One region of the Stenotrophomonas sp. GW821-FHT09E08 genome, then DNA from elsewhere that is predicted to be linked to it. Evidence: predicted binding sites of a transcription regulator. Region 1 holds the regulator's gene; each other region holds the start of a gene.
The links. The regulator HrcA, encoded in region 1, represses chaperone genes, less so after heat shock. The targets are predictions, from matches to a motif close to TTNGCACTCNNNNNNNNNGAGTGCNAA.
Positions count from the first base shown of each region.

Region 2: a site for HrcA is predicted at 2,252-2,278, ahead of AC07M7_RS07330 (co-chaperone GroES). Genes of this name have one in related genera too.
Region 3: a site for HrcA is predicted at 5,457-5,483, ahead of rpoH (RNA polymerase sigma factor RpoH). Genes of this name have one in related genera too.

Region 1 is NZ_JBWKOO010000015.1:82,193-92,188, reverse strand. It holds gene dnaJ (molecular chaperone DnaJ) at 1-1,033, opposite strand, end outside; gene dnaK (molecular chaperone DnaK) at 1,188-3,113, opposite strand; gene grpE (nucleotide exchange factor GrpE) at 3,296-3,811, opposite strand; gene hrcA (heat-inducible transcriptional repressor HrcA) at 3,875-4,939, opposite strand; gene recN (DNA repair protein RecN) at 5,054-6,715, shown strand; gene AC07M7_RS17155 (LysR family transcriptional regulator) at 6,840-7,757, opposite strand; gene AC07M7_RS17150 (SGNH/GDSL hydrolase family protein) at 7,855-9,111, shown strand; gene fur (ferric iron uptake transcriptional regulator) at 9,175-9,582, opposite strand; gene AC07M7_RS17140 (outer membrane protein assembly factor BamE) at 9,686-9,996, shown strand, end outside.
Region 2 is NZ_JBWKOO010000004.1:78,840-88,835, reverse strand. It holds gene cutA (divalent-cation tolerance protein CutA) at 1-108, opposite strand, end outside; gene AC07M7_RS07335 (endonuclease) at 177-1,967, opposite strand; gene AC07M7_RS07330 (co-chaperone GroES) at 2,325-2,612, shown strand; gene groL (chaperonin GroEL) at 2,696-4,345, shown strand; gene AC07M7_RS07320 (DUF6445 family protein) at 4,480-5,091, shown strand; gene AC07M7_RS07315 (LysR substrate-binding domain-containing protein) at 5,122-6,009, opposite strand; gene AC07M7_RS07310 (glutathione S-transferase family protein) at 6,258-6,893, shown strand; gene AC07M7_RS07305 (LLM class oxidoreductase) at 6,907-7,935, shown strand; gene AC07M7_RS07300 (retropepsin-like aspartic protease) at 7,963-8,922, opposite strand; gene AC07M7_RS07295 (response regulator) at 8,997-9,704, shown strand; gene AC07M7_RS07290 (sensor histidine kinase) at 9,737-9,996, shown strand, end outside.
Region 3 is NZ_JBWKOO010000004.1:129,106-139,101, reverse strand. It holds gene AC07M7_RS07575 (response regulator) at 1-805, shown strand, start outside; gene ung (uracil-DNA glycosylase) at 802-1,515, shown strand; gene AC07M7_RS07565 (serine hydrolase domain-containing protein) at 1,553-3,088, opposite strand; gene AC07M7_RS07560 (M56 family metallopeptidase) at 3,219-4,748, opposite strand; gene AC07M7_RS07555 (BlaI/MecI/CopY family transcriptional regulator) at 4,745-5,137, opposite strand; gene rpoH (RNA polymerase sigma factor RpoH) at 5,495-6,370, shown strand; gene purD (phosphoribosylamine--glycine ligase) at 6,510-7,793, opposite strand; gene AC07M7_RS07540 (hypothetical protein) at 7,852-8,730, opposite strand; gene purH (bifunctional phosphoribosylaminoimidazolecarboxamide formyltransferase/IMP cyclohydrolase) at 8,747-9,996, opposite strand, start outside.

The DNA.
Region 1 (9,996 bases):
CAAACTGCTCCAGCAGCTTGCGCTGATCGTTGGTGAGGTTGACCGGGGTCTCCACCACCACACGGCAGTACAGGTCGCCTTCGCTGCGGCTGCGCACCGAACGCACGCCCTTGCCGCGCAGGCGGAACAGCTTGCCTGTCTGGGTCTCGGCCGGGATGCGGATTTCCGCTTCACCGCCAAGGGTTGCCACACGCACGGTGTCGCCCAGCGCAGCCTGCGAGATGCGGATCGGCACTTCGCAGTGCAGGTCGTCGCCATCGCGCTGGAAGATCGCGTGCTCGCGTACCCGCACTTCCACGTACAGATCGCCTGGCGGCGTACCGGCCGGGCCGGCCTCGCCTTCGCCCGACAAACGGATGCGGTCGCCGGTATCCACGCCCGCCGGCACCTTCACCGACAGCACCTTGTCTTCCTCGACACGGCCGTTGCCGTGGCAGGTCTTGCAGGGCTTGGCGATGATCTGGCCGCGGCCGCCGCAGTTGTGGCAGGCCTGCTGCATGGCGAAGATGCCGCGCTGGATGCGCACTTGGCCGCGACCATGGCAGACGTTGCAGGTCTCGACCTTGCCGTCTTCGGAGCCGCTGCCATCGCAGTCGCCACATTCGGCCAGGGTTGGAATTTCGATGCGGCGCTCGACGCCACGCACCGCTTCTTCCAGGTCCAGCTCCATCACGTAACCGATATCGGCACCACGGCGGGCCTGGCGCGGGCCACCGCCGCCTGCACCACCAAAGATGTTGCCGAAGATGTCGCCGAAAATATCGTTCATGTCCGGGCCGCCCGGACCGCCGCCACCGCCCATGCCGTGCTCGAACGCGGCGTGGCCGTGGCTGTCGTACATGCGGCGCTTGTTGCCGTCGGACAGCACTTCGTAGGCTTCCTTGCACTCCTTGAAGGATGCTTCGGCCGCCGCATCACCCGGGTTGCGGTCCGGGTGGAACTTCATCGCACAACGGCGGTAGGCCTTCTTCAGCTCTTCGTCGTTGGCAGTGCGGGCAACGCCCAGCACTTCGTAGTAATCGCGCTTGCTCATATCGTGGATCGCATTCCGGAAAGTCGGGATTCGTCAAAGCGGAAGAGCGGAACCAGGTCCGCTCTTGCGTCGGGCGCCCCGACACGCCAGAGGGCGGTCAGGACCCTGGTACGACAACGGGACGCTGGCAGGCAGCGTCCCGCGTCGGTCCGGATCAGGACTTCTTGTCGTCCTTGACTTCGGTGAACTCGGCATCCACCACGTCATCCTGCGCCTTGCCCGCATTGCCGGCGTCGGCGCCCGGGGCGGCACCGCCCTGCTCGGCCGAAGCAGCGGCGAACAGCGACTGGCCAGCTTCCTCCAGCACCTTCGACTTGGCTTCGATCTGCGCCTTGTCGTCACCCTTCATCGCGGTTTCCAGGTCAGCCAGGGCCGCTTCCACCTTGCCGATGACATCACCGCCAACCTTGCTGCCGTGCTCGGTGATGGCGCTGCGGGTGCCGTGGATCAGGGCGTCGGCCTGGTTGCGGGCCTGCACCAGTTCCTGGAACTTCTTGTCTTCTTCGCGGTTGGCTTCCGCGTCGGCGACCATGCGCGCGATCTCTTCCTCGGACAGGCCCGAACCGGCCTTGATCTCGACCTTCTGTTCCTTGTTGGTCTTCTTGTCCTTGGCCGACACGTGCAGGATGCCGTTGGCGTCGATGTCGAAGGACACTTCCACCTGCGGCAGGCCACGCGGGGCCGGCTCGATGCCGGACAGGTCGAACTTGGCCAGCGACTTGTTGAAGCGGGCCTGTTCGCGCTCACCCTGCAGCACGTGCACGGTCACCGCCGACTGGTTGTCCTCGGCGGTGGAGAACACCTGCGAGGCCTTGGTCGGGATGGTGGTGTTCTTTTCGATGATCTTGGTGAACACACCGCCCATGGTTTCGATACCCAGCGACAGCGGGGTCACGTCCAGCAGCAGCACGTCCTTGACGTCGCCGCCCAGCACGCCGCCCTGGATCGCAGCACCCAGTGCCACGGCTTCGTCCGGGTTGACGTCCTTGCGCGGTTCCTTGCCGAAGAACTCAGTCACCGCCTGCTGCACCTTCGGCATGCGGGTCTGGCCGCCGACCAGGATCACTTCGCTGATGTCGCTCGAACGCAGGCCGGCATCGTTCAGGGCGACGCGGCACGGCTCGATCGACTTCCTGATCAGTTCTTCCACCAGCGACTCCAGCTTGGCGCGGGTCAACTTGATGTTCAGGTGCTTCGGACCCGACGCGTCAGCGGTGACGTACGGCAGGTTCACTTCGGTCTGCTGGGCGCTGGACAGCTCGATCTTGGCGCGCTCGGCAGCATCCTTCAGGCGCTGCAGGGCCAGCGGATCCTTGCGCAGGTCGATGCCCTGGTCCTTGTTGAACTCTTCAACCAGGTACTCGATGACGCGGTTGTCGAAATCTTCGCCGCCCAGGAAAGTGTCACCGTTGGTGGCCAGCACTTCGAACTGCTTTTCACCATCGACGTTGGCGATCTCGATCACCGAAACGTCGAAGGTGCCGCCGCCCAGGTCGTACACCACGATCTTGCGATCCTTGTTGTCGCCCTTGTCCAGGCCATAGGCCAGCGCGGCCGCGGTCGGCTCGTTGATGATGCGCTTGACGTCCAGGCCGGCGATGCGACCCGCGTCCTTGGTTGCCTGGCGCTGGCTGTCGTTGAAGTAGGCCGGCACGGTGATGACCGCTTCGGTGACCTTCTCACCGAGGAAGTCCTCGGCGGTCTTCTTCATCTTCTCCAGCACCTTGGCCGAGATTTCCTGCGGCGCCATCTTCTTGGCATCGCTGGTGGCCACCCAGGCATCGCCATTGTCATGGGCCAGGATGCTGTACGGGACGTGCGCGATGTCCTTCTGCACTTCGGCGTCGGTGAACTTGCGGCCGATCAGGCGCTTCACCGCGTAGAAGGTGTTCTTGGGGTTGGTGACGGCCTGGCGCTTGGCCGAGGCGCCCACCAGGACTTCGCCGTCCTTGGTGTAGGCGACGATCGACGGGGTGGTGCGATCGCCTTCCGAATTTTCGATGACGCGGGCCTTGCCGCCGTCCATGATCGCCACGCACGAGTTGGTGGTGCCGAGGTCGATACCAATGATCTTGCCCATGGGGGAGACTCCTTGAAGGATGTTGTTTTTGTCAGTCCGGCCGTTCGGCCGGTGGATGAATGGGATGTGGGGGAGGCCCGTGGAACATTCAAGCCATCCTCCGAACGCTGTGTTTCCGGTTGTCCGGCGCGTTCAGCGTCGGGTCGGGCGCGGGTCGTGCCCGCCTCCCGGCCCCGCGGGGGTCAGTCGGCCGCCACCACCACCAGCGCCGGCCGCAGCAGGCGCTCGTTGAGCAGGTAGCCCTTCTGGAACACGGTCACCACGCTGCCCGGGGCGGCACCCGGAGTCGGCACCTGGCTGATGGCCTGGTGATGCTCCGGATTGAACGGCTGGCCGGTCGGGTCCAGCAGGACCAGGCCGTTGTCGCCGGCGACCTTCAGCAGCTGCCGGTAGGTCAGCTCCAGGCCTTCACGCAGCGGATGGGCATCATCGCCGGCGGCCTTCAGGCCGGCATCCAGGCTGTCGAACACCGGCAGCAGCTCGCCCAGCAGCTTCTCGTTGGCGAACTTGCGGGCCTGCTCGATGTCGCGGGCAACGCGCTTGCGCTGGTTCTCGAGGTCGGCGCGTTCGCGCAGTACATCGGCCTTGACCTGCTCAAGCTCGGCGCGCAGGCGCTCCACTTCGTCGTTCACGCCGGCGGCGGCGGCCGCATCGGCGGCACTCTGCTGGGATTCGATATCTGGATGTTCGTGGTTCATGTCTGGGTCCCTGGCGGTCAATCTCCGCCTCCACCCACCCTAGTGTGGGCGGGATGCTGCGTTTCAAGCGTCGGATGTTCCGGGAGTACGCCCGGCCGGTGAAAAGGCCGCGCCGAGCACATCGGCGGTGGCCTGGACCAGCGGGATCATGCGGTCGTAGGCCATCCGCTTGGGCCCGATCACGCCCAGCACGCCCAGCACCTGGCCATTGGCGGTGTACGGGGCGGTGACCAGCGAGACGCCCTGCAGCGGCATCATCCCTGTCTCCTCACCGATGAAGATGCGCACGCCCGGGGCCTGGATGGTGCGCTCCAGCAGCTGCAGGATCTCGCGTTTGCTGGAAAACAGCTCGAACAGCTCACGCAGTCGCTCCAGGTCGGACAGGTCCTGTACTCCCATCAGCCGGGTCTGGCCGGCCACCAGCATGTCGTCGGCCGGCGGCTGCAGGGCCTGCTCGGCCAGCTCGATGCTGTGCGCCAGCAGCTGCTCCAGCTCCGAGCGGGCGTCGCGCAGCTCCAGCAGCAGGCGGGTACGGATCTCGGCCATCGGCAGGCCGGCGAAATGGGCATTGAGGTAGTTGGCGACCTGCTCCAGCTGGCCTGGCGCGAAGTCCTGACGGGTCTCGATGACGCGGTTCTGCACCTCGTTGTCGGCGAACACCAGGATCGCCAGCACCCGGCGTCCATCCAGCGCCACGAAATCGATCTGGCGGAAGGCGAACTGCTCGCGTCGTGGCGCGCTGACCACGCCGACGAAGTGGCTCATCGCCGACAGCAGTTCCGAGGCGCTGCCGAGCAGGGCCTGGGTGCTGCCGCCGCCCGCCAGTTCCTGACGCAGGCGGGCCAGCTCGCCCTCGCCCGGCGGCTGCATCTGCAGCAGGCTGTCGACGAACACCCGGTAGCCATGCGCGGTCGGGACGCGCCCGGCCGAGGTATGCGGCGACGCCAGCAGCCCCAGGTCTTCGAGGTCGCCAAGGATGTTGCGGATGGTGGCCGGGCTGACCTCCAGGCCGGCCACGCGCGCCAGCGTCTGCGAGCCGACCGGCTCGCCGTCCTGGATGTAACGCGCGATCAGCGTGCGCAGCAGATGGCGCGCACGCGGGGCAAGCTGGTCGGGAGAACCGTGCATGGAATCAACCTGTGAGACACGGACACTAGATAATGGCGGCGCATCACCTTGGCAAGTCATTGGACCTCCCTCGCCCACGTGCTAGCGTTGCGCGGCTGCTGATACCCCTTACCCATGCTCAGACATCTTTCGATCAAGGATTTTGCCGTTGTCCGCGCCACCGAACTGGAGTTCGGGCCCGGCATGACGGTCGTTTCAGGCGAGACCGGCGCCGGCAAGTCGCTGATGGTCGACGCCCTGGGCTTCCTGTCCGGCCTCCGCGCCGACAGTGGCGTGGTCCGCCACGGTGCCGCGCGCGCCGAGCTTTCCGCCGAATTCGCGCTGGACCAGCTGCAGGCCGCACGCCAGTGGCTGGCCGACAACGAGCTGGACGATGAGGAACAGTGCCAGCTGCGGCGGGTGATCCGCGCCGATGGCGGTTCACGTTCGTGGATCAACGGCCGCCCGGTGACGCTGGCACAGCTGGCGGACCTGGCCGGATTGCTGGTCGAAATCCATGGCCAGCATGAGCAGCAGGCCCTGCTGACGCGTCCGTCGCAGCTGGCCCTGCTCGACGCCTATGCCCGCAACGAGGACGAGCGCCGCCAGGTGCGCCGTGCCGCCGCCGCCTGGCAGACGCTGGTCGACGAATCGCTTGCCCTGTCGCAACAGGGCGACGTCAGTGACCGGATCGGCTTCCTCGAACACCAGCTGCGCGAGCTCGACCGCGAGGACCTGGAGCCGGAGTCGATCGCCGCACTCGGCGCCAGCCACCGCCGCCAGGCCCATGCCAGCGCCCTGTTGAGCGCCTGCCAGGCGGCCAGCAACCAGCTCAACGGCGACGACGGCAGTTCCGCACTTGACCTGCTGCAACAGGTCCGCCATGAGCTGTCGAGGCTGATCGAGCACGACCCGCGCCTGGGCGAGGTGGACGGCCTGATCGAGAACGCCTCGATCCAGCTGCACGAAGCCCTGTCGCTGCTGGACCGGGTACACGATGACCTCGACGCCGACCCCGAGCAGTTCGAGGAGAACGAGCGTCGCCTCGGCCGCCTGCACGACCTGGCCCGAAAGCACCGCGTGCCGATGGACGAGCTCGGCGCGCAGCGCGAGCGCATGCATGCCGAAGTGGAACAGCTGCGTGGCGCCGACGAGCGCCTGCAGCGCCTGGCCGGCGAGATCGACAAGGCCGCCGCCGCCTGGCGCGTACAGGCCGACGTACTGTCCGCCAGCCGCCGCAGCGCTGCTGCCGAACTGTCGGCCACCACCACCGGCATTATTGCCGAGCTGGGCATGGGCGGCGGCCAGTTCCTGATCGAGCTGGAGCCGCAGGACGCCGGCAAGCCCGATCCGCAGGGTGCCGAACGCGTGGAATTCCTGGTCGCGGCCAACGCCGGCCAACCGCCGCGCGCGCTGCGCAAGGTGGCCTCCGGCGGTGAACTGTCGCGCATCTCGCTGGCCATCGAAGTGGCCGCGCTGGACCTGGATGCGGTGCCGACCATGGTGTTCGACGAAGTCGACTCCGGCATCGGCGGCGCGGTGGCTGACATCGTCGGGCAGAAGCTGCGTGCGCTTGGCGAGAAGCGCCAGGTTCTGTGCGTGACCCACCTGCCGCAGGTCGCCTCGAAGGGCCATGCGCACTACCGGGTCAGCAAGGCGCCGGTGGAAGGCATGACCCAGAGCGCAGTGGAAAAGCTGGACAGCAAGGCGCGCGAAGAAGAACTGGCACGCATGCTCGGCGGCGTGGAAGTGAGCAAGGAAGCGCGCGCCGCCGCACGCAAGCTGCTGCAGGTCTGAGGCCCGCTTTTGTAGCGTCGGGCCATGCTCGACTTCCGCACGGTAGTGCCGGCCGCTGGCCGGCACCCCGACGCGGTTGGGCGAAGATCGTGAGGTTGCCGGCCAACGGCCGGCACTACCAGGCTCACCCCAACGGCCGCGCCAGATCCACCGTTTCCACCAGGAAATCGAGGAACGCGCGTACGCGTAGCGGCAGGTAACCGCCCTGCCCCAGGAACACTGCGTGCACCTCTTCGAGGTCACCGGGATTGGCCGCTTCCAGCACCGGCAACAGGCGTCCGGCAGCGATGTCCTCCTGCACCTGATAGGTCGCCAGTCGCGCCATGCCCAAGCCCCCCAGCACCAGCTGACGCAGTGCATTGCCGTTGCTGGCGCGGGCATTGCCGCTGGGCAGCAGCATCCGCTCGCGCCCTTCCTGCAGCAATGGCCAGCCCTGCATCGCACGCGCATGGCCGATGTCCAGACGGTTGTGCGACAGCAGCTCTTCAGCGTTGCGCGGCAGGCCGTGCCGCTGCGCATAGGCCGGTGCGGCCACGATCATCATCCGCGTTGCGCCCAGCCGTCGCGCGACCAGGCTGGAACTCTTCAGTGGGCCGGCGCGCACGGCCACGTCGGTGCGCTGCTCGAGCAGGTCGATCACCTCGTCATTCAAGGTCAGGTCCACCCCGACCTGCGGGTTGCGCTCGAGGAACGCCGGCAGCAGCGGCAACAGGAAATGCTGGCCGAACGGCACGTTGGAATTGACCCGCAGCCGTCCGCGCGGCTCGGCATGCGCGCTGGCGCAACGCTCGGCCTCCTCCAGGTCGGCGAGCACGCGCAGGCCACGCTCATAGAACGCGCAGCCCTCCGGGGTCAGCTGCAGCTGGCGGGTGGAACGCTGCAGCAGGCGCGTGCCCAGCCGCTGCTCCAGCCGTGCCACCAGCTTGCTGACTGCCGACGGCGTCATGTCCAGCGTACGGGCGGCGGCGGAAAAGCCACCGGTCTCGATCACCCGCACGAACACTTCCAGTTCGCCGGATCGGTTGATGTCGGGTCGTGCCATGGCTATGAATACAGTTCACAGATGATTATCCATGCGCAGTCTAGTTCACAGATCACTGCGGAATCACCATGGCGCTCCCTCCTCCCGGGATTGCCCGATGAACCGCTTCAGCCAGCTCACCGCCGCCGCGTTGATCACCCTGTCCGGCGCTGCCAGCGCCGCCCCTGCCCCGCACTGGGTCGCCAGCTGGCAGGCCAGCCCGCAGCGGGTGTGGGGCGCGGATTTCCTGTTTCCCACCCTTATTCCGGCCGAGCTGCATGACCAGACCTTCCGCCAGACCGCGCGTATCAGCCTGGGCGGCCCTCGGCTGCGGGTGCGACTGAGCAATGCCTACGGCACCCAGCCGCTGCGGATCGGAGCGGCGAGTGTGGCGGCACAGGCAGGCGCAACGCCGCAGCCACTCCGTTTCGACGGCCAGCCCGGCGTGCTGATCGCCCCCGGCCAGGAACGGCTGAGCGATCCTCTGCCACTGGCCACCAAACACCGCCAGGCCCTGCAGGTCAGCGTCTACGTGCCCGGACCAATCCCGTTGCAGACCTTCCATTGGGACGGCCGCCAGACCAGCTGGATCGCCGAAGGCGACCAGAGCCGAACCCTCGACCTGCAGCGGGCCAGCCCCAGCACTGCCCGGTTGTTCCTGACCGGCATCGAGGTCGAGGCGGCGGCCAGCGCGCGCAGCGTGGTGGTGATCGGCGATTCAATCACCGACGGCGCTACCGCCAGCCTCGACCAGGACCAGCGCTGGACCGACCATCTGGCGGCGCGCCTGGCACCGCAAGGCGTGGCCGTGGTCAACGCCGGCATCTCCGGTGGCCGGTTGCTGCGCGACGGGATGGGGGACGCCGCCCTCAGTCGCTTCCAGCGTGACGCGCTGGACCAAGCGGGCGTGGCCAGCGTGATCGTGCTGATCGGCATCAACGACATCAGCTGGCCCGGTACCGCCTTCGCCCGGAACCAGGTGCGGCCAACGCTGGCCGAACTGCAGGCTGGCTATCGCGCCTTGGCCGACCAGGCCCGTGGCCGGGGCCTGCGCATTCTGGTTGCCACCCTGACGCCGTTCGCCGGCGCCCTGCCCGGCACGCCGCTGGACGACTACTACCAGCCGGAAAAAGAAGCGCTGCGCCAGCAGCTCAATGCCTGGCTGCGTACCGGGAGCCCGTTCGATGCGGTGATCGATCTGGATGCCGCCCTGCGCGACCCGGCGGATCCGTCACGGATGGCTGCCGCCTATGACTCCGGCGACCACCTGCACCCGGGCGATGCGGGCAACCAGGCGATGGCCGAGGCGGTGGATCTGGACGCCGTGCTGGGCAGGCCGGGGTCGGATCCCCTTCCCGCAGGGAAAGGGCACTGACCCCATCAACGAAAAACCCCGGGCAGGCCCGGGGTCTTGTCGCATCCAGCTGGCCGGAACGGCTTACTTGCGCTTCTTGCGCACGTACAGCACCAGCGAGTGCTCTTCCAGCTCGTAGCCGTGGTCGGCTGCGATCTTGCGCTGCAGCTCCTCGATCTCGTGGCTTTCGAACTCGATGATCTTGCCGCTGTCCACGTCGACCATATGGTCATGGTGGCCACCACGGTCCAGCTCGTAGACGGCCTGGCCGCCTTCGAAATTGTGCTTGAGCACGAGGCCGGCGGCCTCGAACTGGGTCAGCACCCGGTACACCGTGGCAAGGCCGATCTCGTCGCCGTGCTCGAGGAGCTGGCGGTAGATATCTTCGGCGGTCATGTGGTGCTGGGCGTTGCGCTGCTCGAGCAGCGCCAGGATCCGCATCCGCGGATGGGTCACCTTCAGGCCGACTTTACGCAGGTCGTGGGTTTCCATAGGTCTCCGTTCATTGGCGATTTAGCGCCAGCTGCCTCGGATTGGGTCGCGGTGGCACGCCGGGAGTGTATCATCGGTTTGATTTCCCCAACCGCCAGTCCCGATGCGCAATCTCCTGTTGGTCGCCGCCGTCGCCCTGTCCACCACCGGGTGCGGCATCATCTACAAGCAACCCATCTATCAGGGCAACCTGATCCGGGAAGATGCCGTGGCCAAGCTGCAGGTCGGGCAAAGCAAGCAGCAGGTCACCGCGCTGCTGGGCACCCCGTCCATTCCCGACCCGTTCCATGCGCAGCGCTGGGACTACACCGCCAGCCAGCGCGTGAACCGCCTCGGCCGTACCGAGGTGAAGAACTTCACCGTGTTCTTCGAGAACGACAACGTGACCCGTTGGGAAGGCGAGTATTTCCCGGG
Region 2 (9,996 bases), on a different contig from region 1:
GATGCACGCGGCCAGGCGCTCGCCAACCAGCGCGTGCGCGATGCGCTCGGCACTGGCCCGGTCCGGGCAGGTGGTCAACAACAGCAGGACGGGATCGACGGTCGACATGACCGTCGAGTATAGGGCCGCCGCCGGGTCAGGGCCCGGCGGCGGCAATGGACCGCTGCGTTGCGCGGTCAGTTGGCCAGCTGGCAGGTGGCCGGCTTGGCCGAGGTGAACAGGGCGGGGGTGGCCCATTCGGGATGGTCGATGAACGGGTTGCGGTTGCCCTGGAAGCTGTAGATCACGTCATTGCGGGCGCGTTCCGCAGCGCTCGGCGGGTCGGCCAGGTGCCAGTCGATCAACGTCGACAGCAGGCCCATGTAGGCCGGCGAGCTGCTGGTCTTGACGATCTTGCTGCGGTCATCGGTCAGCTCCAGGTCCGGCTCGGACTGGCCGGTGGCCGCATCCTTGCCGCCCTCGTAGCGGATGGCCATGTACAGCACCGCACGCGCCATGTCGCCCTTGCGCGCACCCCACACCTCAAAGGTGCCGCCGTTGCCGTCCGGCGTACGTACCCAGTTCGAATTGCCCGGATAGCCTCCGCTGCCGCCGCCCTGGCCGTTGTTGGCCTCGGTGGCACGCTCGCCGCAGTTGGCGTCGCACTTGCCGAACGGCTTGTTGCCGCGGTCGGCGTTCCACTGCGCGTCGGTGAGGTACAGCATGTGGGTGTCGGTGTATGGCGCGTACGGCATGCCCTTGTCGCCGGTGGTGCTGGCAAAGCCCAGCGAGTTCGGCCAGGTGTGCTCGCGGTTGTACTTCAGGCCGCCGCCGCTGCCGGCGCGATCGGTCACCTTGGCGTAGCTGCGGTTGCGGTACGCATCCAGGATCCTGCCGCTGTTGTTCGGATCCTCGTCGGCGATCTCCAGAATGGTCCAGGTGCTGGTGCCCGAGCCGCTGTACGGGTAGGCGGTGTGGCCCTTGATGGTGGCGTGCAGCGAACAGCGCAGCTGGCTGGGGCTGCTGGTGTTGACCTTGGAGTAGTAACCGGCCGGCACGCCCGGGTTGCCCGGGTCCGGATTGCCACCGGTGCTGGCCACGGCGAAGGCGATGCGGCTGTCGGCGGCCGGGTGTGCGCCCTGCAGGTCGGTGATGCGCGCGGCGCGGATGTCGAAGCGGCAGGCTTCACCGGCCACCAGCGCAGTGTTGGTGGACAGCTTCACGCTGCGGCCGCTGGACGGGAAAGTCAGCGGTACGCTGCCGGAAGTGCCGCAGCTCAGGGCGAACGCGCCGCTGGCCAGGTTCACCGTCTCGCTGAACACCACTTCCAGGTCGGCGGCGGCGGGGAAGGTGCTGCTGCCCTGGGCCGGGGTGGTGGTGGACACCGACGGCGGCGTGTTCGGGCCCGGGGTGCCGCCACCACTGAAGGTCTGGCCGTTGTTGCAGTTGCCGAAGGTCTGCCTGGCCGACTCGGCCCAGGTGAAGTGGGCGTACTGGCTGCCACTGCCGGTCAGCTGCAGCGAGGTGCCCGGGGCCGTGCTGTTGGTCTCGGCCACCGGAATGTTCTGGCTGGTCATGCCGGCCGCGGGCCCGCCGGACGCTGTGATGGCACCCTCGTAGCTGAGGAACTGGACCACCTTGCCGCTGGCGTCGACCAGCGCAATGCCATCGTTCGGGCCGTTCTGCAGGCCGTTGGTGGGGTAGGTGACCACAGCGATGCTGGCGCTGCCGCAGCCTACAGCGGTACCGGCGGGAACCGGATTGTTGGCGTAGACCGTGGCGGCCGACGGATTGCTGCCGTTGTAGAGGTACAGGCGGTAGCCGGACAGATCCTCACCGGCGGTGGCCACGACCTCGATCGCTTCGCCGACGTCGCCGGCGGCGGTGCTGTCGTCGTAGTGCAGTTCGTTGATGAAGACCTCGGCCTGGGCCGGCGCGGCGGCCAGTGCCAGCAGGCAGGCAGCGGCAAGCGGGGACAGCAATCGCATCGACTACTCCTTGTGATTGGGAATGCGCGGCCGAGCCTAAGGCCGATCCAGTGACACTTTGTCGTAAATGAACGTCAGATATCTGACAGTGCGACGCGTATCACCAAATGTCGAGGGTTGCGGGCATCCGCTTGTCGCGTTGCACGCGGAACCCCGCCTTCACGCAGCACCTGGGTGCGCCTTTGCCGGGCGGTGAATTTTTTTGCGGGATCGGCCTTGAAAGGCCCGGGGCCAGCTCCATCTCTGTCCTGCTCCCGATTCGTCGGGCTTTTTCGCGAGCAATGCTGGCAGTCACCTTGGGTGAGTGCTAACATCGCCAGACTTTTTCAGACCAATCAATAACTTAAGAGGTCTCTCATGAGCATCAAGCCGCTGCACGACCGCGTTGTGGTCAAGCCGATCGAAGCCGACGAAATCTCCGCCGGTGGCATCGTGATCCCGGATTCGGCCAAGGAAAAGTCCACCAAGGGTGAAGTCGTGGCCGTGGGCCCGGGCAAGCCGCTGGACAACGGCAGCGTGCGCGCTCCGTCGCTGAAGGTCGGTGACAAGGTCATCTACGGCCAGTACGCCGGCAGCTCGTACAAGAGCGAAGGCGTCGAGTACAAGGTCCTGCGCGAAGACGACGTGCTCGCCGTCATCGGCTGAGCTTCGGCGCGACCTGCTTCATCCCCTGATCTCCAATTCCCAGCCGCCGGGCATCGCCCGGCGCTACCAAAGAGGTAACTGCAATGGCTGCCAAGGATATTCGTTTCGGTGAAGACGCCCGTTCGCGCATGGTGCGCGGCGTCAACGTTCTCGCCAATGCCGTCAAGGCCACCCTGGGCCCGAAGGGCCGCAACGTCGTGCTGGAAAAGAGCTTCGGCGCTCCGACCATCACCAAGGACGGCGTCTCCGTCGCCAAGGAAATCGAACTGGCTGACAAGTTCGAGAACATGGGCGCGCAGATGGTGAAGGAAGTTGCTTCCCGCACCAACGACGACGCTGGCGACGGCACCACCACCGCCACCGTGCTGGCCCAGGCCCTGATCCGCGAAGGCGCCAAGGCTGTGGCCGCCGGCATGAACCCGATGGACCTCAAGCGCGGTATCGACAAGGCCGTCGTGGCCGCCGTCAACGAGCTGAAGACCATCTCCAAGCCGACCGCTGACGACAAGGCGATCGCCCAGGTCGGCACCATCTCGGCCAACTCGGACGAGTCGATCGGCCAGATCATTGCTGACGCGATGAAGGAAGTCGGCAAGGAAGGCGTGATCACCGTTGAAGAAGGCTCGGGCCTGGACAACGAGCTGGACGTGGTCAAGGGCATGCAGTTCGACCGCGGCTACCTGTCCCCGTACTTCATCAACAACCAGCAGTCGCAGACCGCTGACCTGGATGACCCGTTCATCCTGCTGCACGACAAGAAGATCTCCAACGTCCGTGACCTGCTGCCGGTGCTGGAAGGCGTCGCCAAGGCCGGCAAGCCGCTGCTGATCGTCGCTGAAGAAGTCGAAGGCGAAGCGCTGGCGACCCTGGTGGTCAACACCATCCGTGGCATCGTCAAGGTCGTGGCCGTCAAGGCTCCGGGCTTCGGCGACCGTCGCAAGGCGATGCTGGAAGACATGGCCGTGCTGACCGGCGGCACCGTGATCTCCGAAGAAGTGGGCCTGTCGCTGGAAAAGGCCACGATCAAGGATCTCGGCCGCGCCAAGAAGGTGCAGGTCTCCAAGGAAAACACCACCATCATCGATGGCGTGGGTGACAAGGCTGCGGTCGATTCGCGCGTTGCGCAGATCAAGACCCAGATCCAGGACACCTCCTCGGATTACGACCGCGAGAAGCTGCAGGAACGCGTGGCCAAGCTGGCCGGCGGCGTTGCCGTGATCAAGGTCGGTGCCTCGACCGAAATCGAAATGAAGGAAAAGAAGGACCGCGTCGACGACGCCCTGCACGCCACCCGTGCAGCCGTTGAAGAAGGCGTGGTCCCGGGCGGCGGCGTTGCCCTGGTCCGTGCGGTCTCCGCGCTGGCCGGCCTGAAGGGTGCCAACGAAGACCAGAACCACGGCATCCAGATCGCCCTGCGCGCGATGGAAGCCCCGCTGCGCGAGATCGTTGCCAACGCCGGCGAAGAACCGTCGGTCATCGTAAACAAGGTCAAGGAAGGCACCGGCAGCTTCGGCTACAACGCCGCCACCGGCGAGTTCGGTGACATGCTGCAGTTCGGCATCCTGGACCCGACCAAGGTGACCCGTTCGGCGCTGCAGAACGCAGCCTCGATCGCTGGCCTGATGATCACCACCGAAGCCATGGTTGCCGAAGCTCCGAAGAAGGACGAGCCGGCCATGGGTGGCGCCGGTGGCATGGGCGGCATGGGTGGCATGGGCGGCATGGACTTCTAAGGTCCTGTGCTGCACCGGAAGCGGCCGGCCTTGGGCCGGCACGCTTCTCTGCTGCTGTGAAAGACCCCGCCGCAAGGCGGGGTTTTTCGTTGCCCGGTTGCCGCCGCGTCAACGCATCGCTACGCTCGGCGACCATGCCTACCTCGTTCATCGTCGTTGACGACTTCCTTTCTCCCGCCGATGCGCACGGCCTGCGCCAGGCGGCGCTGGGCCTGACCTATCCGGCACAGGAAGGCGCATTCCCCGGCCGCAACTCCCTGGAGCGGCTGGAGCTGGACGGCCTGTCCGGAGCTGCGTCGCGGCTGGTCAATGAACCATTGCGACCGGTCAACCCACTGCAGTCGCACGGCAAGTTCCGTCTGACCCTGGCCGGGGATGTCGGCCGCGCGAAAGTGCACACAGACCATTCTCACTGGTCCGGCATCCTCTACCTGAGCGCGCCCGAACATTGCCAAGGCGGTACCGAGTTCTTCCGTCACCGCCGCACCAACACCGAACGCATGGCCTTGGATGCCAGCGAGCTGGCCGCATTGGGCTATGCCAATGGCGGCGACATGCATCGCGACATCATCGAGCGCGACAGCAGCGACGACAGCCAGTGGGAGATGACGATGCGCATTCCGATGCGCTTCAACCGGCTGGTGCTGCTGCGGCCCTGGTTCTGGCACACCGCCGGGCCGGCGTTCGGCGACCGGCCGGAGAACGGCCGGCTGGTGTACCTGATGTTCTTCGAGCAGGCGCGGTAGGCGGCGGAATCATCCACGCATGGCGTGGATCTACTGGCCCTGCAGCGCTGCGCGCAACCACGCCAGGAAGGCAGGCAGCGCCGGATTGCCATCTGCATCGGCGCGCGTCACTGCGTAGTAGGCGAAGGCCTGCGGCCATGGCTGGTCGATCACCACCTGCAGGCGCCCGTTGGCCAGTTCTTCGGCCGCATGGATGTCGCGTACCAGCGCGATGCCCTGCCCGGCCACCGCCGCACGGATCAGCAACAGGTCGTCATCGAAAGCAGGGCCGCGCTCCAGCCGCTCATCGGCCGCCAGACCCTGTGCCTGGAACCACAGCCGCCAGTCGCTGCGATCGGCATCCTGCAGCAGCGGCAGCTGCAGGCAATCCTGCACGGTGCCCACGGCGGGCGCGCTGGCCAGCAGCGCAGGGCTGGCCACTGGCAGCAGCACCGGCGCGAGCAGATGCTCGGCATGCAGTCCGGGGTAGCGCCCCAGCCCGTGGCGGATCGCGATGTCCACGCCATCGCGGCGCAGGTCGGCCAGCGCCGGGCTGGCATCGAGCTGCACGTCCACCTGCGGTTGCAGTGCGCTGAATTCACCCAGGCGTGGCGCCAGCCATTGCGCGGCGAAACTGGGTGCGGCGCTGATACGCAGCGTGCGCCGCGTTTCCCAGCGTTCGAGTGTCTGCAGGCTCTGTGCGATCTGCTCGAAAGCCAGCAGCAGTTCCGGGTACACGCGCGCGCCCGCCGCGCTGAGCACCACGCCATGACGGGTGCGATCGAACAGGTTCACGCCCAGGCGTTCCTGCAGCTGCCGCAGCTGCTGGCTGATTGCGCCGGGTGTTACTCCCATCGCTTCGGCGGCAGCGGTCAGGCTGCCGTGGCGGCCGGTTTCAACAAAGGCCCGCAGGCCCAGCAGCGGCAACACCGCACCCATTCCGTTCTCCCGTTGCTCCGCCGGCATCCACCGCGCGGCGACAGCATATCGACCGCGGCGCAGGCTGTCGCGCACCCGTCGCGCAAGTTGAGCCAGGCTCAACTCCCCGTGCAGAAGACATCGTTTCCCCGCCACGGCGGCCTTTCCTAGACTGCCTGCACGGCTGCTGCAGCGCCTGTTTCCGCATCGTCGGCCCTCGTGCATCGAAGGCTGGCGCGTGCCGTCGCTCCCTGCCGTCCAGGAACCCCATGAACGAACCTTCGCTGCACCTGTACACCGACAGCTCGCCCAATGGCTTCAAGGCCACCATCGCGCTGGAAGAACTGGGCCTGCCGTATCGCCTGCATCACGTCCGCATCGACGCGGGCGAGCACCGACATCCCGATTTCCTGCAGCTCAATCCGCATGGCCGCATACCGGTGCTGGAGGATCACGCGCGTGGCATCGTCATTTTCGAATCCGCGGCGATCCTGATGTACCTGGCCGAGCAGGGCAACGCGTTGTTGCCTTCCGAGCCGTCTGCACGCTGGCAGACACTGACCTGGCTGATGTTCCATGCCGCCAGCGTCGGCCCGATCCTCGGCCAGCGCGTGCACTTCGAGCACTTCGCGCAACAGCCCGACATGGCCGCAATCGAACGCTATCGCAGGTTGAGCGACGATCTTTTCGCCGTGCTCGACCAGCGCCTGCACGGGCGCGAGTGGCTGGCCGGTGATCAGTATTCGATCGCCGACATCGCCCACTTCGGCTGGCTGCATATCGCCCACATCATCGATATCGATTTCTCGCAGCATCGCCATCTGAGCGCGTGGTACGCGCGCGTTGCCGCACGCCCTGCCGTGCAGCGCGGCGTGCAGCTGCCTGAACCGGCCACCGGCCCGTAAGGAGGCAACGCTCATGAACGACGCCATCGTGATGCCGGGCGCGTCAGCCCCGGCCTTTGCCACGCACCCAGGCTACCAGCGCATGTTCCGTGCCGATGCACTGACCCTGGGCATCTACCTGCCATTGCGCTTCTATCAGGGCGACATGGCCGTGCTGCAGGGCCAGGCGCGGCTGGTGGAGGACATCGACCGCCACGGCTTTGCCGCGGTGTGGGTGCGTGATGTGCCGCTGTACGACCCGATGTTCGGCGATGCGGGCCAATTGTTCGATCCATTCACCTACCTTGCGTGGCTGGCGGCGCGCACGCAGCGCGTAGCTCTGGCCACCGGCAGCGTGGTGTTGCCACTGCGCCATCCGATCGATCTGGCGAAGGCGGCGGCGTCGGTCGATCAGCTGTCCGGTGGGCGCCTGGTGATGGGCGTTGCCTCCGGTGATCGTCCGCTGGAGTTTCCCGCCTACGGCCTGGAGCACGCGGCGCGCGGTGAGCGCTTCGCCAGCGCGATGGGTGAGATGCGGCGTTGGCTGCAGCCGGGCGCGGACGGGCGGATGACGCATGCCTGGGCCGAACAGGGCCTGCAGTTGCTGCCGCCCACGGTCAACGGCCGCGTTCCGCTGGTTGTCACCGGTGGCGCACGCCAGCCGCTGGAGTGGATCGGCCAGCATGCCGATGGCTGGTTGACCTATCCCGAGGCCACCCATGACGATGCCGGTCCGCAACGGCTGGCCGCGAAGATCCGCGCGTGGCGCGCGCTGATCCCGGACGGCGGCTTCCGCCCGCACATGACCAACGAATGGATCGACCTGGTGGATGACCCGGATCATCCACGCACGCCGCTGCAAGGGGGCTATACCCTGCGCACCGGCCGCAAGGGCCTGATCGACCTGCTGCAGGCCTGGCAGCGGGCAGGCGTCAACCACGCCGCGCTGGGCATCCAGTTCGCCGAGCGGCCCGCAGATGAGGTGCTGCAGGAACTGGCCGAAGAGGTGCTGCCATTGTTCCCGTCGCACCCTGGGCCGACGCCGCGGGTGATGGACTGGTAGCGCAGTAGGAATGGCGTCGGCCGGCGCTCAGCGGGCCGGCCGGCGCAGGCAGATGCGTGACGCCCCGGCGCTGATGTCCACTTGCCCACCCCGCATGGCATCGGCGCCGAGGATCAGCGCCGGCCGCGCCTCCAGGCCAAGGGCCTTGAACACCGAAAGCTCGCTGATCCGCACTTCCATCGGTGGATGCCGCCAGCCAGCGCTGGTCATGCTCGGCAGGGTGTACAGCCAGGTGGCCTGCTTCCCGCCGCCCAGGCCCTCGGTGCCCTTCTCACGTACCCGCACGCGGATGTCGCTGCCATCGGTGCGCACGCCCAGCGCACGGGCGGCTTCGGCATTGAGCACGGTCTGCGCCGCGCCGGTATCGACCACGGCGATGGCCTCCACACCGGTCTCGCCCAGTGCCAGCGTAATGAAGCCGAACTGGCGCAGCCCGGCACTGCGATCGGGCAGGGCATTGGCCTGGCAGCCGTTTCCATCCAGCGCGAGACGCCCCGGCGCCCACAAGGCAAGCTCGTCACGGCCGAAGTCCCAGCGCGTGTCCCAGCGCCCGGTCAGGTCGTTGCCGACCAGGCCATCAATGGCCGCTTCATCGTCCTTCGCCAACGAGGACAGGTCGACCTGCGTGCCGCTGGCCTGCAGCTGCCAGCTGCCCAGCCGCCAGGAGGTGGTGCGCATCCTCCGCAGCGCGGCTGCCTTTGCGCTGGCACCCTGGGCATGTGAAACCGCCGCATCGGTGTCTTCCAGGCCATAGCGCCGGGCCACACGGTCATCCACCAGGGTTGCACCGGCCGCACTGTCGACCACGAAACGCAGTGGTTCGGCGCGCCCGTCCAGCGAGACAGCCACGGCTGGATGACCCCCCTGCATCCACATCGGCAGTACGTGTTCGGGAGCATCGGCCGCCAGCGCAGGCAGCGAGGCAGCAAGCAGGGGAAGCAAGGTGAGGCGCACGGGATGTCTCCGCAGTGAGGGTGGAGAGACCATTGGCGGGCACGGGCGTATCGCGGGAATATCGGCGTTGATACCGTCCTGATACACAGCTGGCTGATACTGAGCACATGAACGCTCCCGCCCGGGTCATCGTCGTCGATGACGACGCCAGCATCCGAGATGCCATCGCCGACTGCCTGCTGCTGCATGGCTACCAGGTGCGCGTGGCGGCCGGTGCTATGGCGTTGGATATGCTGCTGCAGGCCGAACGACCGGATGTGATCATCCTCGACTGGATGATGCCCGGCGAGGATGGCCTGTCGGTCTGCCGCCGGCTGCAGGCACGGGCCATCCCGATCCTGATGCTGTCGGCGATGGGCAGTGCCCCGGACCGGGTGATCGGTCTGGAAATGGGCGCGGATGATTACCTGGCCAAGCCGTTCGACCCGCGTGAGCTGCTGGCAAGGGTGCGTGCGCTGCTGCGCCGGCAGGACAAGCTGCGCACCCAGGTGGCGAGTGAGCTGCGCTTCGCCGGCTGGCGGCTGCTGCCCGAACAACGCCGCCTGATCGCGCCGGATGGAGCGGAGCTGGTACTGAGCCGCGGTGAGTTCTCTCTGCTGCTGGTGCTGGCCGAACGTCCCGGGCGGGTGCTGGCGCGCGAGCAGCTGCTGCAGCTGAGCCGCGGCGAGCCGAGCGACAGCGTGGATCGTGCCATCGACCTGGCAATCAGCCGCCTGCGTCGGAAGCTGGGGCAGGCCGCGCCCGGCGCTGAAGCCCTGGTACAGACATTGCGCGGCGAAGGCTATCGCTTCAATGCCGAGGTCCAGGTGCTGTGAGTGCCCGTTGGTCCACTGCGCGCTGGATCGCGATGCTGGCTCTCACCAGCCTGCTGCTGGCCACCCTGGTCAGCGTGGCGGTGGTGGGCTGGATGCCACGACCGGCGCCGCCGCCGATGCGCCTGGATCAGGCTCTGCAGGTGCTGCGGGGGGAACGTGCGGCGGCGCCGCTGGGGCTGCATCTATCGGTCGTCAGTTCGGCACCGGAAGGCCGCAGCAGCGACTGGCTGACCGAGCTGGCCGCCTTGCAGCTGGGTGTACCGGTGGATCACGTGCGCCTGGTTTGGGCCGG
Region 3 (9,996 bases), on a different contig from region 1:
GACGCGGGTGATGGTGGTCGATGGCTCGAAGCTGGTACGCAAGCTGATCGCCGACGTGCTGAGGCGTGACCTGCCGGGCGTGGAGGTGATCGGCTGCGACAGCATCGAGGAAGCGCAGCAGGCGCTGGCACAGGGTCCGGTGGACCTGGTGACCACCTCGCTGACCCTGCGTGATGGCGACGGCCTGGCATTGGCGCGGATGATCCGCGAAGCCGCTGGCCAGGCCTATGTGCCGGTGATCGTGGTCTCCGGCGATGCCCAGCAGCATCTGGAGCAGCGCCGCTTCACCGAGTACGTCACCGATTATTTCGACAAGGCGCTGGGCCATGAGGCACTGGCGACCTTCATCCGCGGCTATGTGCAGCCGCAGACCATTCCCGGCGCCACCATCCTCTATATCGAGGACAGCCGCGTGGTGGCCGAGGCCACCAAGCGCATGCTCGAACGCCAGCAGCTGAACGTGCTGCACGTGGTCAGCGCCGAAGAGGCGTTCACCCTGCTCACCGCCGAGTCGCTGGGCCGCAGCCGCCACCGCATCGACCTGGTGCTGACCGACGTCACCCTGAAGGGTGAACTGAGCGGCCGCGACGTGGTGCAGCGCGTGCGCGTGGACTTCGGCTACGGCAAGCGCCGCCTGCCGGTGCTGGTGATGACCGGCGATGGCAATCCGCACAACCAGACCGGGCTGCTGCAGTCCGGCGCCAACGACCTGGTGCTGAAGCCGATCGAAGAACGGCTGCTGGTCACCAAGGTGCTGTTCCAGCTGCGGCTGGCCCGATTGAATGATGGACCCCTGATTCGATGATGGATGAAGTAGCCGACACCCCGACGATCCAACTGGAACCGAGCTGGAAGCAGCATGTCGGCGATTACCTGCTGCAGCCGCAGATGCGCGAGCTGTCCAGCTTCCTGCGCCAGCGCAAGGCCAGTGGCGCGGCGGTGTTCCCGCCCGGCCCGCAGATCTTCGCCGCGTTCGATGCCACGCCGTTCGAGCAGGTGAAGGTGGTCATCCTCGGCCAGGACCCGTACCACGGCCGTGGCCAGGCCCATGGGCTGAGCTTCTCGGTGCCGCCGGGCGTGCCGGTGCCGCCGTCGCTGCTGAACATCTACAAAGAGATCGAGAGCGATCTCGGTATCCCGCGCCCGGACCATGGCTGCCTGATTCCGTGGGCCCAGCGTGGCGTACTGCTGCTCAATGCCGTACTGACGGTGGAAGAGGGCAAGGCCGGCGCCCATCAGGGGCGCGGCTGGGAAGGCTTCACCGACCACGTGGTGGACGTGCTCAACCGCGAGCGCGAAGGGCTGGTGTTCATGCTGTGGGGCGCCTACGCGCAGCAGAAGGGCAAGGTCATCGACACCCGTCGCCATCGCGTGCTGAAGTCGCCGCATCCGTCGCCGCTGTCGGCCCATCGCGGCTTCCTCGGCTGCCGCCATTTCTCGATGGCCAACGAGTACCTGCAGCGTCGCGGGCAGGCCCTGATCGACTGGTCGCTGCCGCCGCGTTCTGCGCTCTGAGCGGGCCGGGCGGTAGCCCGGCGCCGCCAGCGATGGATCAGTGGCCCGCTGCTGGCGCGATATCCGCGCGCCGATAGTAGGCGCGCGCGCCTTCGGCGATCACGCTCAATGCCTGCACGGTGCCATCGCCGCCGCGATGGAACAGCAGTTCCGCTCCCGCACTGCCTGCCAGGAAGCGGACGGGCGTCAGCGCCTGCAGTGCGACCGGTGCATCACGCCCGGGCAGGCGCAACTGCAGTCCAGCATCGACCGCCTGCACGTCCAGGGTGGCGGCATCGAACCAATCGGCCAGGCCACTGCGCAGATCCATGGGCAGGGCGTCATCGAGTACGAAGCGGCCGCTGAAGCGCGGATAGCCATCCACCAGCAACGCGGGATCCAGCGTGCGGATGACCGGCTTGGCGTTGTGGCCGAGTGCATCGGACAGGGCATTGCGGATCTCCCCACGCAGCGCAGGGCCGTTGTCCCCATTGGTCAGGATGACGAATCCATCGCCGCTCTCGGGGTAGCCTTCGATGCCTGCGTGATAGCTGTCGTTGCTGCCGTTGTGGAAGAAGCGGCGACTGGCGCCAGCGCCGGCCAGCTCCGGGCCCAGGCCACGGCCGGCCGGTGCCACTTCGCTGACCATCTGCAGGGCCAACGACTGCGGCAGCCATCCATCCTTGGTGCGGATGCTGCGCAGCAGGGCCGCGACGAACAGGCCCATGTCATTGGCGCTGGTCCACAGCCCCGACGCCGCCTGTTCTGGAAAGCTCTGCCAGCCGCGTGGCAGGGCCTCTGGCTGGCCCTTGTTGTCGTGCGCATGGGCAACGTTGCCGTAGCCGGCAGGCAAGGGATTCCGATACGTGCTGCGCGACATGCCCAGTGGCGAGAACACCTCGCGTTGTGCGACCTCAGCGAATGCTCTGCCGGTCAGATCTTCGATCGCCAGCTGCACCACCGTGTAGCCGCCACCGGAATAGTCGACCTGCTGGCCGGGTGCGTGGATCAGGCGTACCGGTTCATTCTTTGCAGGCGCCATTCCATCCAGTGTCTGCAGCAAGGTCGGAAGGCGTTCGGCGGGCTGGTAGTCCTGGAAGCCATGCACGTTGAAGCCGGCAGTGTGCGAGAGCAGCATGCGCAGGTTGATCGGCGGGTGCTGTCCCTGCGAATCGGCAGGCAGGTGCCAGCGGCGCAGGCGATGGTCGATGTTCTCCTCCAGCGAGACCTTGCCGGCAGCAACCAGCCTCAGGGTGGTTGCCGCAGTGCCCATTTTGCTGACCGAGCCGACCGAGAACACGGTATCGGCATCCACCGCGTCGCGCGTGCCGGCCTGGCGCAGGCCGTATCCGGCGGCGTAGACCACCTTCCCATCGCGGATCACCGCAACGGCGGCACCCGGTACCTTGTAGTGGGCGAGGCGTTCTTCGATCGACCACTGCGGCAGCGCGGCGCCCAGCTGCGCGGTGCTGGGGCGCAAGCCATGGGCCATAGCCTGCGCAAAGCGCGCAGCGTCTTCAGCGCTGGCGTCAGTGGCCATCACGTGGAACGGGGCAAGGGAGACCAGCAGCGAACACAGCAACAGGCGGTTCATCATCGACATCCTTGCAGGAGTGGAAGAAGGGCGGGATCGGCGCACGCGGTGCCACGCACGCCTGTCGCGTCCAGTCGTTGCGGGTGGAACGGGTTACCGCCGCAGCGCAGGAGGCGATGCGGCGGAGGAGTCAGCGTCGTTCGCGGCGGGCGCCCTGCGCCAGCAGGTAATCGCGCACGGCCGCGTTGCCAGCCTGGTTCAGCGGTGTCCGCCAGCGCCCCAGCCAGCCGTCGGCTTCCACGCCCAGGTTGATGTCGGCGCCGTGAGCAAGCAGGTACTGCACGGTGACCAGGTGCCCTTCGCGCGAGGCATTTATCAGCGGTGTCTCGTCATAGGTCACGACCCGGTTGACGTCGGCACCAGCCTGCACAAGCTGCTCGACGATGGGTTGCAGGCCCAACGCGGAGGCGACGATCAACGGATTGCCTTCGCCCAGCGCGGCACGATCGGGGTCGGCGCCCAGTTGCAGCAGCGTGTCGACCATCGCCGGATCGCGTGCACGGATGGCCTGGATCAGCGCCGTGCCATCACCGAGCACGCGCGCATCAAGATCGACGCCGGCCGCCGCCAACAGACGGACCTGCGCGACGTCATGCGTGCTGGCGGCTTGGAACAGCTTGATGACGCGCGTATCGGAGGCGCTGGCAGCCGGTGATGGGGCGAGCCGTGGTGAGATGGCCACGGCGGTGCCGGTGCAGGCCAGCAGAAGCAGCAGGCCCAGCCCCAACAGGCTGCGGTGCCGGGGTGTGGGTGACCCGGCGTCCACCAGCTGATCAATGCGCTGCGCCAGCTGGCTGCGCGCACTGAACATACCCAGTGCAAGCGTCGGCGCCTCCTCGCGCAGGGCCTGCAGCTGTTCGACGCTGGCCAGCAGCGAACCTGCATAGTCCAGCGGTTCGCGTGCCTGCATCGCAGCGCGTGCATCACAGGCCATCTCGCGCAGTACCGCCAGGCGTGCCTGGGCAAGGTGCAGGAGCGGATTCCACCAGAACAGTGCTGTTCCCGCCCGCAGCAGCGTGCTTGTCCACAGGTCGCGCCGTTGCAGGTGTGCAACCTCGTGGCGGACGATGTCGCGCAGCACATTGTTGTCCAGGCGTGCCAGCAAGGGGCGGGGCAGGAGGATCTGCGGGTGCCACAGGCCGACGACCATCGGCCCGTCGACGGCGCAGGTGGCGATCGTCACGTGGGCGGGCACGATGTCGGCCAGGACCGCGCGCAGTCCGGCGGTCGCCGGTTGCGCCAGCCGCCGCAGCCGGCGTGCGTGCAGCGTCGCGTCCAGCAGGCGCATGCCCAGCCACAGGGTGCCCAGCAGCCACAGCAGTGCAAGCAGTGTCGGCAGGGTCTTCGGCAGTTCGACGTAGTAGATGTCGGGCTGTCGTCCGGCTTCGAAGATGGCTTCTTCCGCCGTTGCCCCCTCGCCGGGCATGGGGTGGAACGCGGCCGCGGGCGGTGCCGGTGCGGGCAGGGTGGTCGACCAGCCCGGCAGGAAGGCGCTGAGTGGCAGCAGCAGGGCCGCTGCCATCGCTGCGGTCAGCAGCCAGGAACGTTGTTCGGCACTGAGGGCCCGCCGCCGTGCCAGCCACAGCGCGGGCAGCAGCACGATTGCGGACAACAGCAACTGTCGTACGCCCAATGCCATCGTCAGGTCGATGAGGTTCATTCCTTCCTCCCGGCCCTGGCATCGCTGACGCGCTGCTGCAGTGCCTGCAGTTCGTTGCGGTCGATTTCGCGTTCGTCCACCAGGTGCTGTGCCAACACGTTCGGTGAGCCGTCGAAGAACTGATGCAGAAGATGGTCAAGCGCTTGCCGGCGGGCCTGCTCGCGGCTGAGCGTGGCGTGATAGATGTAGGCGCGACCTTCCTGGCGATGACTGACAAAGCCTTTCTTCGCCAGCACGTTGAACATGGTCAGCACCGTGGTGTACGCGACCGGCTTGTGTTGGCCGAGCACATCCGCCACATCGCGCACGGACGCTTCGCCCTTGTCCCAGAGGATGTCCAGGATGGCCTGCTCGGCGGGAGTGGGATTCTGCGAGACAGGGCGGGCCATGCGCTTCTACGTATGAATTAGTTGATGCATCGGAGCATGTCGCCGGGTGGCTGTCAACGGGTTTCTTAGTAGTAAAGGGACAACCCTCAGCCCTCGGGCCTGAACACCGGGCAACGTCTCCTGGCCTGAATGGACCTCCAGGAGGGCCCGTTCAGCTCCGCTTGACCGGAAATCGCCGGTTTCCGGTGGGTAATTGATTGAATTCCAAGGGATTGTGAATCCCGAAAAGCGTGCTCGCCACTGTCATCAAATCGCGCTACGGTAGGGCTCTGTTTGGGACCAGTGTTGCATCAATAGGATGCTGGAACTTTTTCCTCCTTTAGCAGTCCAAATCCCGGACTGCTAAGATGGGTGCCTATGAGCCAGAACACCTCTACTGCCCTTGTGGCAAACAATCTCCCGATTCCCAGTGCGCTCGGTTCGCTGGACGCCTACATCGGTGCCGTGCACCAGATCCCGGTGCTGTCGGTCGATGACGAACAGGACCTGGCCCGTCGCTTCCGCGACGGCAACGATCTGGACGCCGCCCGCGAGCTGGTGCATTCGCACCTGCGCTTCGTAGTGCACGTGGCCCGCGGTTACAACGGCTACGGCCTTGCGCTGGGCGACCTGATCCAGGAAGGCAACATCGGCCTGATGAAGGCGGTCAAGCGCTTCGACCCGGAGATGGGCGTGCGCCTGGTCTCCTTCGCGGTGCACTGGATCCGTGCCGAGATGCACGAGTTCATCCTGAAGAACTGGCGCATCGTCAAGGTCGCCACCACCAAGGCGCAGCGCAAGCTGTTCTTCAACCTGCGCAAGTCGAAGACGCGCCTGGGCTGGATGAACGCGGCTGAAGTGAGCGCAGTGGCCAAGGACCTGAACGTGTCCGAGCGCGAGGTCATGGAAATGGAGTCGCGCCTGTCCGGTCGCGATATCGGTTTCGATGCGCCGACCGACGAGGACAACGAGCACGCGCCGCCGTCGCCGGCCGCGTACCTGGTGGCCAACGACGAAGACCCGTCGATGGCCTACGAACGTGCGGACAGCGAAGACAACCAGATGCAGCTGCTGCGCGAAGGCCTGGCCGAACTGGATGCGCGTTCGCGCGACATCATCCGCCGCCGCTGGCTGGATGCGGACAGCAAGGTGACGCTGCAGGAACTGGCCGACGAGTACGGCGTGTCGGCCGAGCGTATCCGCCAGGTTGAAGCCAATGCGCTGAAGAAGATGAAGGCGCTGTTCACCGCGTAAGCGGGAGGGCGTTGGAACGAAGAAAGGCCCGGCATCGCCGGGCCTTTCTCGTTTGTGGGGCTCATCCACGCATGGCGTGGATCTACCCCGGCGGTGTGCCGCCCGTACGGCCACGCCATGCGTGGCAGCGGCGCCGGCCTCACCCCTCGCGTGCGATCGCGCGCCAGCCAATGTCGTTGCGGTGGAACTCGTTGGCCCACGTCACCTTGGCCACGCCGGCATAGGCATTGGCCTGCGCATCGCGCACGCTGTCGCCCAGTGCGGCCACGCACAGCACGCGGCCACCCGCACTGACGACCTGGCCCTGTGCATCCAATGCGGTACCGGCATGGAACACCTTGGCACTGGCCGGCACTTCGTCCAGGCCGGAAATCACGTCACCGGTGATCGGTGCTTCCGGGTAGGGCTTCGCGGCCAGCACCACGCCCAGCGACGGGCGCGCATCCCAGTGTGCTTCCACCTGGTCCAGCCGGCCATCGATGGCGGCTTCCACCAGTTCCACCAGATCCGACTGCAGGCGCAGCATCACCGGCTGGGTTTCCGGGTCGCCGAAGCGCACGTTGAATTCGATCACCTTCGGCGCACCGCTGGCATCGATCATCAGGCCGGCGTAGAGGAAACCGGTGAACGGGATGCCGTCGGCAATCATGCCCTGCACGGTCGGGTTCACCACCTCGCGCATCACGCGGGCGTGCACCTCCGGCGTGACCACCGGAGCGGGCGAGTAAGCGCCCATGCCGCCGGTGTTGGGGCCGGTGTCGCCGTCGCCGACGCGCTTGTGGTCCTGCGAGGTGGCCATCGGCAGTGCATGCACGCCGTCCACCATCGAAATGAAGCTGGCTTCCTCGCCGTCGAGGAATTCCTCGATGACCACGCGCGCGCCGGCATCGCCGAATGCGTTGCCCGAGAGCATGTCACGCACGGCGTCTTCGGCTTCGACCTGGGTCATCGCCACGATCACGCCTTTGCCGGCGGCCAGGCCATCGGCCTTGACCACGATCGGTGCGCCCTTCTCGCGGATGTAGGCCAGCGCGGCGTCCACCTCGGTGTGCACGGCGTAGAACGCGGTCGGAATGTTGTGGCGGGCCAGGAAGTCCTTGGCGTAGGCCTTGCTGCCTTCCAGCTGCGCGGCAGCGGCGGTCGGCCCGAAGATGCGCAGGCCGGCGGCGCGGAAGCGGTCGACCACGCCGGCCACCAGCGGCACTTCCGGGCCGACCACGGTCAGCGCCACGCCTTCGGCCTGGGCCAACGCCAGCAGGCCGTCGATATCGGTCACCTTCACCGCAACGTTGCGGCACTTGTCTTCGCTGGCGGTGCCGGCGTTGCCGGGCGCCACGATCACTTCGGTGACACGGGAGGACTGGGCCAGCTTCCATGCCAGGGCGTGTTCGCGGCCGCCAGAGCCGATGACAAGTACGTTCATCACGAGATTCCAGATTGCGTGGGAAGGGAAGGTCGATAGCCCCGGCGGCGCGCGTGGTTCACTCGCAGCCTTCGCGTCGCAGCGATTCGGGGAAGGAGTAGGCCCAGGTCTTCGGGTCCAGGGTAAAGCGGTGTTGCTGCCGCACCTGCTTGCCGCCACAGGTGTTGCCGGTTTCCTCGATCAGCAGTGGCCAGATGCGCGCACTGCGGTCGCTGTCGTCGAAACGCAGTGCGAAATCGATGCTGAAGCGGCGGGTGCGGCAGTCTTCGGCGGTATCGGGGTCGGCGGCCGCGTCGACGTTCTCGCATTCGTACTGGGCGTCGTTGTCGATGTGGCTGCGCACGTTGCCGGTGCTGGTCAGGCCTTTCGGGCCCGGCAGGACCAGGGTCTGCGAGAGCAGCGAGAAGCCCTGGCCGAACCAGCCATCCTCGACTCGGAAGCCGTAGAAATCGCTGCCGGCGCGGATGATGCTGGCGGTGCCCGGCTGGCCACCACTGCCGAAGCGCTCGCCGGTCAGTTCGCTGGTCACCTCGAAGCCCTCGCCTTTGGGGCGAAGCACGAAGAACTCGATGGTTCCCGGGTCGATATGCGCGCCATCAACCAGCGCACCGCATACCGCCAGCAGCTGCTGCCAGCTGTCACCGGTCACCACCGGTTGCTCGGCGCAGACCTGCCAGTCCATCGCATGGGTGTCGCCATCGTCGGTCCAGCTGCCGCGCCATTCACCGGAGAGCGTGGCGTTGCTGCCGTAACGCTGGACAAGGAAGGCCTGCAGCCGCGCAGTGCGGCTGGCATGCTGTGCCGGTGAGGCGGAGGCCATCGCAGGCGCATCTGCCTTCGGGCCCGCGCTGGGCTCGGCAGCAGGCTTGCAGCCGGCCAGCATGGCCGCGCCAGCGAGGGCGAGCACGGCCAGTGATTTCATCGAAACTGTGGACATCCGTGTCGCTCCAGGATCAATGGCGGAAGTGGCGCACGCCGGTGAACACCATGGCCAGGCCATGTTCGTCGGCGGCAGCGATCACTTCGGCATCGCGCATCGAACCGCCCGGCTGGATCACCGCCTTGATGCCGGCGGCAGCCGCGGCATCGATGCCATCGCGGAACGGGAAGAACGCATCGGAGGCCATCACCGAACCCTCGACCACCAGGTTCGCATCGGCGGCCTTGATGCCGGCGATGCGTGCCGAGTACACGCGGCTCATCTGGCCGGCGCCGACACCGATGGTGCGGTTGTCCTTGGCATAGACGATCGCGTTGGACTTCACGAACTTGGCCACCTTCCAGGCAAACAGCAGGTCGGTGAACTGCTTGTCGGTCGGCGCCAGCTTGCTCACCACCTTCAGCTCGTCGCGGGTCATGCCGCGGTTGTCGGAGGACTGCAGTAGCAGGCCTGAGCCGACGCGCTTGTTGTCGAAATTGTTCAGGCCGTCGCCGTGCGGGATGCGCAGCACGCGCACATTGGCCTTCTTCTGCGCGTATTCCAGCGCGGCCGGCTCGTAGTCCGGAGCGATCAGCACTTCCACGAACTGGCGGTCCAGGATCACCTTGGCGGTGGCCGCGTCCAGCGGCTTGTTGAAGGCGATGATGCCGCCGAAGGCACTGGTGGGGTCGGTGGCGTAGGCCAACTCGTAAGCATCGCCGTTGCCGGCACCGACCGCCACGCCGCACGGGTTGGCATGCTTGACGATGACGCAGGCCGGCGCGTCGAACTGGCGCACGCATTCCCACGCCGCATCGGCATCGGCCAGGTTGTTGTAGCTCAGCTCCTTGCCCTGCAGCTGCTGGAACGTGGCCAGCGTGCCCGGCACCGGGTACAGGTCGCGGTAGAACGCGCCGCTCTGGTGCGGGTTCTCGCCGTAGCGCAGGTCCATCACCTTCACGAAGGTGGAATTCATCTGCGCCGGGTACTCGGCACGCGCCGGCACCGCGGCGTCGGTGGCGGTGACCGCCGACAGGTAGTTGCTGATCGCGGCGTCGTACTGGGCGACGCGGTTGAACGCGGCCACCGAGAACGCGAAGCGGGTGCTGGCCGACAGTTGGCCGTTGTTGGCCTCCAGCGAGGCCAGCAGTTCGGCGTACTGCGACGGATCGGTGGCCACCGCCACGCGGGCGAAGTTCTTGGCCGCCGAACGCAGCATCGCCGGGCCGCCGATGTCGATGTTCTCGACCGCGTCGGCCAGGGTGCAGTCGGCCTTGGCGGTGA